Regions from separate parts of the Microbacterium sp. NPDC058342 genome, predicted to be linked through region 2. Evidence: predicted binding sites of a transcription regulator. Region 2 holds the regulator's gene; the other holds the start of a gene.

Region 1 (4,313 bases), 1.1 Mb from region 2:
ACGGGGTCCTACGGGCCTCGGTACCCGGTGACGTCGATCGACGTGGCGGAAGACGGCATGGCGACGACCGTCACGGCGGTCCTCGCCCCGACCCTCACCGGCGAGTGGCGCGTGATCGTCAACCGCTGGCAGATGTCGCTGGACGACTGGCGTAGTCGCTACACCGATGCCGAGGTCGCACTCGTCGATGCGCTGATGGACGCCGGCTTCGACCCGGCGTCACTGAGCGTCCTCGGTCGCGACGGTGAGCTGCCGATCTGGATGCAGTACGGCGACAAGCCGTGCATCATGATCGCCGACCCGGACACGCTCGAGGTCGTGTCGGCCTGCGCCGAGAGCGGGGCGTCGACGGCCGAGGTCCTGTACCGCGACAGCGTCTACGTGCTGACCTGGTCGGAGCTGCGCGGGTCGACGCTCACGATCGTCCGCCCGGCCGAGGGCGAGTCCGTCCGGGAGTGATGCGGTGACGCCTCACACCCGGTCCGCGAGGATCGCGATACGGGACGAGCCCGTCCGGGTGAGGATCAGCGTCGCCTCCTGCGACCCCTTCAACGCGAGCTTCTTCCGGAACGCGGCGGGGTCGATGTCCATCCCGCGCTTCTTGATCTCCAGGCGGCCGATGTCGTTCGCGCGCAGTGCCGCGCTGATCGTCTTGGCGTGCGCCGGCATCGTCTCGCGCACCCGGAACGACTGCACGAACGGGGAGGTCACGGCGTCGTCCCCGGTGAGGTAGGCGATCCGCTCGTCGAGCATGCCCGCGTTCAGCATCCGCCCCGCATCGCCGATCAGGCGGGCCCGGATCACCGCGCCGTCCGGCTCGTGCAGGAACGCGCCCAGCGGGCGCACCGGCGCGTCTTCGGCATCCGCGGCGGCGGTGAGCTCGTGCGACTCGCCGCCCTGCAGCACCATCGCCGACCGACGGATGCCCTCACGCGCCAGCGCACCGCTCCACAGCACCAGTTCGACCACGCTGCCGTCGGCGCTGACCCACTGCGCCTCGACGTCTTCCGGGAGGAGATCGCGATCCAGGCCCGGCCCGAGTTTGATCCCGGTCGGATGCTCGCGCGCCACCTGAAAGCACCAGTCCAGCGACGGCGACCAGTCCGACGCCGACAGCCGCCGGGTCTCGCCGTGCCCGGCCGTGCGTCGTGCGGGATCGAGCCACACGGCGGTGCTCTTCGCGCGGAGATGTGCTTCCGGCGCGGACGAATCCTCCGGATCTGTCCGTGGCAAGCGCACATCTCCGCGGCTGGTGCTCACGAAATCCTCCGCGAGCCCCGTCCGCACCCGGGCATCGTCCCCGAAGGGGGCGAGGTTGAAGGCCGCGATGCCCGCGGTCACCTCGTCGGCATCCACCGCTGTGACCGGCAGACCGGCGCCCGCGAACGCCAGGCTGTCGCCGCCGATCCCGCAGCCGAGATCCGCGACCGCCGTGACGCCGGCCCGTCGCATCCGCACCGCGTGCCGAGTCGCGACGTTCAGCCGCGTCGCCTGCTCCAGGCCGGCCCGGGTGAACAGCATCCGGTCGGCGAACTCGCCGAACTTCGCTCGCGCCCGCACCCGCAGGTGCGCTTGCCCGACCACCGCCGAGACGAGTTCGGGGGAGTGCCCGGCCGCCCGCAGACGCGACACGGTGCGCGCGACATCATCCGACGACTCGATCGGCCCGACCTCGTCGAGCAGCCGAAGCCCCTCAGAGGTGAGCAACGCGGTCAGCTCAGCCATCTCCACCCGACCAGCCTAGGCACCCCACCACTTCGTGTAGCTCAAGTTGCTCGGTCCGGGGTCGAAACGCAGCAACTTGAGCTATTCGAACTCGAGGGGGGAGGAGGGGCGACTGGCACTCGCATTGCGTGAGTGCCAGCGGTCGGCATACACTGGAGTTAGCACCCTCGGCATGAGAGTGCTAACAGTCTTCTGATCTCAGTCACGAAAGAAGAGGTACACCGTGTCGGTTTCCATCAAGCCGCTCGAGGACCGCATCGTCATCCAGCAGGTCGAGGCAGAGCAGACCACCGCAAGCGGTCTGGTCATCCCCGACACCGCCAAGGAGAAGCCCCAGGAGGGCGAGGTCGTGGCAGTGGGCCCCGGCCGCATCGACGACAACGGCAACCGCGTCCCGCTCGACGTCGCCGTCGGCGACCGCGTGCTCTACAGCAAGTACGGCGGAACCGAGGTCAAGTTCGGCGCCGACGAGTACCTCGTGCTCTCGGCGCGCGACGTGCTCGCCGTCGTCGTCCGCTGACGCTGACGTTCTCGAAGGGCCCGGATGCCTGGCATCCGGGCCCTTCGGCGTCCCCGGCCGCCTGCGCCTTCCCCTATCCGGCCGACGACCCGCCCCGCAGAACCCCCGTGCCATCCCCCGATGCCGCGGGGTGACCCCCGATGCCTCACCGCCGGATGAGTCCCACACTCGTATCAGCGCCGCTTGGCACTCTCACGAACAAGGGGATCGATCATGGCTCTGGAAGACAACGTCAACGTTCTGGGCACCCAGTGGAATCTGGGCCTCGCGAACGTGGGCAACACCGACGACCACACCAATGTCGAGGACAACACGGTGATCGCCGACAACGACCTGGACGTCGGGAACACCGACATCGAGGACAACGTCGTCGTCACCGACAACTCCGACGACTCCGACAACTCCGACAACTGGTCGCACAACGACACCGACGTCGATCTGGACGACTCGTTCAACGAGGACGACTCCATCAACGACTCGTTCCAGGACAACTCGGTGCACGACTCCGGCAACCAGACGCTGAACGACCACTCGATCAACACGGGTGTTCGTCAGTACAACGCCGGGTTCAACGACCTCAACCTGGGCATCGACGGCGGCTCCGGCGGCATGGCGAGGATGCAGGGGATGGGCGGCGACATCGACATCGACGTCGATGCCCGATCGACGATGAACGACCAGGCGGTCAGCCAGAACATCTCGACCTCCTCGGGCAGCGGCGGTGCGGCGATCGCGGTCGGCGGCGACGCCGACGGCGGCTGGGGCGGTCCGGCCTTCTCCGGAGCGGGCGGCGGCGACACCGGTGACGCGGGTGACGGCGGCGACGGCGGTGCCGGAACGGGCGGCGACGGCGGCATGGGCATCCTCGGCAGCGGAGGCGCCGGGGGCGCGGGCTCCGGTGGGCCGGCGGGGGCCGGCGGATCCACCGGAGCCGGAGGCGCGGCCGGGTCGTACGCCGACGGCGGCGGCGCGGGCGGAGGGTTCGGCGGCAACTCCGCGGCCTTCGCCGGCGACGCCAGCGGCGGCAACGTGAGCCAGTTCTTCGGGCAGAGCAGCGTCATCTCCTCGGGCGACCACGCGGTCGCCGGTGGCGACGACGTCTCGATCCGGAACATCGACACGCACATCGACGTCGGGGACGTCTCGATCGGCAACACGTGGAACACCGACTCGTTCAACGCCGACTTCTCCGACCGGTGGTCGGTGAACGACTCGTTCCAGGACAACACGGACAACTCCGACACCTGGTCCGTGAACGACTCGTTCCAGGACCACGGCACCGACGTCGACGTGGATGTCGACAACTCGAACGTCGGCAGCCCCCTCGGCGACGCGAACGAGTTCGACTTCTGAGCTCACGAGCCGCCTGACTCGCCCGGTCGTCCACCTCTGGTGGGCGACCGGGCGCACCAGTACACTCCTGAAGCATCGGAACCGGAGCGTGTGACATGAACGAGGACGCACCATACCGGCCCTCACCTCCCGGTGACGGCGACGCGTGGGATGCCGGCCTCGCCGACCCCTTCGCGGGAAGCGTCTTCGGGCAGGAGATCGCGAACGTCTCCGAATCGGACTGGGATGTCGACAGCGCTCTGATCTGGGGAGAGGATCCGGTCGATGCCGGGCCCGTCTCCGACGCCGCACCGGGTGCGGACGACTTCCCCGGCTGAGCCGGGACTTCCCCCGGCTCAGCCGGCGCACGAGAGGGGATCACGTGCCGCAGCATGTCGAAGAGGAACGCGAGATCGTCGAGGTCATCCACGACGTCGGCGATCTCGCCGCGTCGGCCGGACGGACCGACCTCGCCTCACGACTGACTCAGACCACCGCACGACTGCAGGACCCCGCGATCCGCGTGATCGTGGTGGGCGAGTTCAAGCAGGGCAAGAGCAAGCTCATCAACGCGCTGGTGAACGCTCCCGCATGCCCCGTCGACGACGACGTGGCCACGAGCGTGCCGACCACCGTCGGCTACGCCGAGCAGGCCTCGGCCTGGGTGACCGAGCAGCCGCACGCTCCCGGCGCCGAGCCGCAGCGACGCGAGGTGCCGCTCGCCGATCTGGCGGAC
Region 2 (4,313 bases):
ACTCCCGCCGAGGACTCCTGGCGCATCGGCAGTGGTGAGGACCGCTTCCGCACGGCCGGCGACGCCCTGCTGTCGTGGACCGCGCAGCGCGCCGCCGGGCTGGAGCTCCACGACGTACGGCCGGCCTCGGGCGCGGCCTACACGGGTGTCAGCTTCGACGCCGAGGGTGCACCGATCGCCCCCAACCGCACCCAGGTCGAGCAGCGGTTCGACTCGGAGGGCACCCCGTTCGTCGCCCCGGGCATGACGCTGCGCCTGCGCGGCCGTGTCGGCGGGATGAGAGCGGATGCCGAGCTGCGTGTCATCTCCGTCACCGAGGAGCGTCGCCGCATCGGCTTCGTGCTGGGCACGGTGGGCGGCTCGGTGGTGAGCGGCGAGGAGTCCTTCGACGTCGAATGGCGTGAGGACACCGACGAGGTCTGGTTCACCGTGCGCGCGTTCGACGCGCCGGTTGCGCTGCTGTACCGGGTTCCCGGCATGGTGCGGCGTCGTCGCAGAGAGCTGTTCGCCCGGTACCTGCGTGCGATCTCACCGCTGTACACCACGCCGATCTGATGGGCGGCCCCCTGCCCCTCGGAGATCCGGCGCCCGCCGACGGCCGCTTCCCCGAAGGCCTGCCGGTCGATGCGTCGACGCCGTTCTCCGCCTACCTGCACGTGCCGTTCTGCCGCGTGCGCTGCGGGTACTGCGACTTCAACACCTACACGTCCACCGAGTTGCGCGGTGCCAGACAGGACGAGTACGCGGACACCCTCATCCGCGAGATCGAGCTGGCGCACGCCGTGCTCGACGACGCGGGCGCGGTGCGGCCGATGGACACGGTGTTCTTCGGCGGCGGCACCCCGACGTTGCTTCCACCCGGTGACCTCGCCCGGATGCTGCGCGCAGCATCCGGCTCCTTCGGGCTGCGCGACGGAGCCGAGGTGACGGTGGAGGCCAACCCCGATACCGTCACGCCCGACGTCGTCGGCACCCTCGTCGACGCGGGCGTCACCCGGCTCTCCATCGGCATGCAGTCGGCGGTGCCGCACGTGCTGGCCGCCCTCGACCGCACGCACCGCCCCGAGAACGTGAGCAGCGCAGTGCGCGCGGCACGCGACGCGGGGCTCGATGTGAGCGTCGACCTCATCTACGGCGCACCGGGGGAGTCCCTCGCCGACTGGCAGTGCTCGCTCGATGCGGCCCTGGAACTCGAGCCCGATCATCTCTCCGCGTACGCCCTGATCATCGAGGACGGCACCAAGCTGGCGAGACAGATCCGCCGGGGCGAGGTCCCCGCGCCGGACGACGATCTGCAGGCGGACATGTACGAGGCCGCCGACCGGCGCCTGAGCGAGGCCGGATACGCCTGGTACGAGGTCAGCAACTGGGCGCGGTCGGATGCCAACCGCTCCCGTCACAACCTCGCGTACTGGCGGGGGTCGGACTGGTGGGGCTTCGGGCCGGGCGCGCACAGCCACGTCGCCGGTCTTCGCTGGTGGAACGTCAAGCATCCCGCGGCGTACGCCCAGCGGCTTCACGCCGGCGAATCGCCGGCGGCCGGCCGGGAGCGGCCCGACGCGCAGGCGCGCAACCTCGAGAGGGTGCTGCTGCAGAGCCGGCTGTCGGAGGGTCTGCCGATCGAGCAGATCGCGGAGAGCCGCCGGGAGCGCGTGGCGGGCCTGATCTCCGACGGGCTCGTCGATCCCGCCGCCGCTCTGCGGGAGCGCCGCGTGCGCCTGACGCTGCGCGGTCGGCTCCTGGCGGATGCGGTCGTGCGCGCGCTCACCGACTGACGCCCCCTTCGCCGACGGTGCCGCTCCGTGCAGACGCGACCGGCGTCTCGCGCGCAGGCCCGTTCCAGCCCGGCGGGGTAGGATTGGCACTCGACAGGTCTGAGTGCCAGCGGGAGGGATCATGGTCACAGAACGAGGACTCGAGGTCCTTCGCGCGATCGTGCAGGACTATGTCGCCACGCACGAGCCCGTCGGCAGCAAGTCGATCGTCGAGAGGCATGCGTTCGGCGTGTCGGCTGCGACCATCCGCAACGACATGGCCCAGCTCGAGGACGAGGACCTCATCGTCGCCCCGCACACCTCGTCGGGACGTGTGCCCACCGACAAGGGCTACCGCGTCTTCGTGAACCACCTCGCACAGCTGCGCCCGCTGTCCACCGGCCAGCGCAGCGCGATCGAGTCGTTCCTCACCGATCCCGCCGATCTCGACGACCTCATGGCGCGCACCGTCCGGGTGCTCACCCAGCTGACGGGCCAGGTCGCGCTGGCCCAGTACCCTTCGTTCGCTCGCGCGAGCATCACGCACATCGAGCTCGTGGCCCTCGCGCCGAACCGGCTGCTCGTGGTGCTGGTCACCGACGCCGGCGGCGTCTCGCAGCGCATCGCGCCGCTGCCGATCGAGCTCGACGACTCCGACGTGGCCGTGCTGCGCGCCCAGCTCTCGGCCCTGATCACGGGACGGGCGGTGAGCGAGGCCTCCGACCGGATGCAGGCCGTCGGGCAGGTCGACCCCGGCTCACCGGCCGCGCGGCTGCAGCCGGCCGTGATCAGCCTGGCTGCCGTGATCAGCGAGGAGCTCGCCGAGTTCCGCCAGGAACGGCTGGTGATGGCCGGAGCTGCGACCCTGGCGCGCCGAGAGCAGGACTTCCGCGGCAGCATCCACCCGCTCCTGGAGGCCATCGAGGAGCAGGTGACCCTGCTGCGACTGATGAGCGAGATGGTCACCGACGAGCACGGTCTGGCGACCAGCATCGGCACCGAGAACGCGCCCTTCGGGCTCGGCGAGGCGTCGATCGTCGCCAGCAACTACGCCGCACCCGGCGGCACGGCGCGCGTGGGCGTGATGGGCCCGACGCGCATGGACTATCCGAGCAACCTCGCCGCCGCGAGGGCGGTGGCGCGCTATCTGTCGCGGATGCTCGAAGAAGACGGATCCGCTCGCTGACGCGGTCGGACGCACAACTCACGCACACGCAGAAAGGTGATCGTGGCGGACCACTACGAAGTCCTCGGGGTGTCCCGGGACGCCTCACAGGACGAGATCAAGAAGGCCTATCGAAGGCTCGCCAGGCAGCTGCACCCGGATGTGAACCCGGGCGAGGACGCCTCCGAGCGCTTCAAGCTCGTCACCCACGCCTACGACGTGCTCGGCGACGAGGAGTCGCGGCGTCGCTACGACATGGGCGGCGACGAGAACAGCGGATTCGGGGGATTCGGCGGGTTCGGCGACATCTTCGAGACCTTCTTCGGCGCCGCCGGCGGCGGACGCTCCGCCCGCCCGCGCTCTCGCCGGGAGCGCGGGGAGGATGCGCTCGTGCGCGTGGACCTCGATCTCGGTGACATCGTCTTCGGCGTGCACCGCGACATCGAGGTCGACACGGCTGTGCTGTGCGAGACCTGCCAGGGCAGCTGCTGTCAGCCGGGCACGTCGCCTGTCACGTGCGACGTGTGCGGGGGCACCGGCCACGTGCAGCGACAGGTGCGCAGCCTGCTCGGCAACGTCGTCACCACCCAGCCCTGCGGCAGCTGCGAGGGATTCGGGACGACCATCGCGTTCCCGTGCGGGGGCTGCGCCGGTCAGGGGCGGGTGCGCACGCGCCGCACCGTGTCGCTCGACATCCCGGCCGGCGTCGAGACCGGTCTGCGTCTGCAGCTTCCCGGCTCGGGTGCCGTGGGGCGCGCGGGCGGACCCCACGGCGACCTGTACGTCGAGGTCACGGTCGCCCCGCACCCGGTGTTCAGCCGCGAGGGCGACGACCTGCTGGCGACGCTCGAGGTGTCGATGACGGATGCCATCCTCGGTGCGACCACGACCATCGAGGGGCTCGACGGCGAGGTGGATCTGGAGCTGCGGCCCGGCGTGCAGTCTGGCGACGTGCTGACGATCGGAGGCCGTGGTGTCACGCCGCTGCGCGGGTCGCAGCGCGGTGATCTCCGTGTGGGCGTTCAGGTGATCACGCCGACCAGGCTCGACTCCGCACAGCGCAGGCTCATCGAGGACTTCGCCAAGAAGGCGAAGGGCCCCGCCCCGAAGCTCGCCCAGTTCCAGCAGGGACTGTTCTCGAAGCTGCGCGACCGCTTCCGCGGTCACTGATCACGATCGGAGCCGACATGGCGCTGCACTTCATCGTCCCGGACTGCGCCGATGCCGCGGTCGGCGATCTCGTCTCGCTCACCGGTGCCGAGGCCAAGCACGCCTCGGTCGTGCGCCGGGTGCGCGTCGGTGAGACGATCACGCTCGGAGACGGGCGCGGCGTGTGGCTGGAGGGCGCTGCCGAGGACGTGGCCGCGGCCCACGTGAGCGTGCGGATCACGTCG

The links. The regulator HrcA, encoded in region 2, represses chaperone genes, less so after heat shock. The targets are predictions, from matches to a motif close to TTNGCACTCGNNNNNNNCGAGTGCNAA.
Region 1: a site for HrcA is predicted at 1,838-1,864, ahead of groES (co-chaperone GroES). Genes of this name have one in related genera too.

The regions. Positions count from the first base shown of each region.
Region 1 is NZ_JBHXID010000001.1:772,697-777,009, forward strand. It holds gene ACFWHT_RS03490 (hypothetical protein) at 1-459, shown strand, start outside; gene ACFWHT_RS03495 (SAM-dependent methyltransferase) at 472-1,731, opposite strand; gene groES (co-chaperone GroES) at 1,949-2,245, shown strand; gene ACFWHT_RS03505 (hypothetical protein) at 2,459-3,598, shown strand; gene ACFWHT_RS03510 (hypothetical protein) at 3,694-3,915, shown strand; gene ACFWHT_RS03515 (dynamin family protein) at 3,960-4,313, shown strand, end outside.
Region 2 is NZ_JBHXID010000001.1:1,862,737-1,867,049, reverse strand. It holds gene ACFWHT_RS08725 (DUF1990 family protein) at 1-555, shown strand, start outside; gene hemW (radical SAM family heme chaperone HemW) at 555-1,775, shown strand; gene hrcA (heat-inducible transcriptional repressor HrcA) at 1,897-2,940, shown strand; gene dnaJ (molecular chaperone DnaJ) at 2,983-4,089, shown strand; gene ACFWHT_RS08705 (16S rRNA (uracil(1498)-N(3))-methyltransferase) at 4,107-4,313, shown strand, end outside.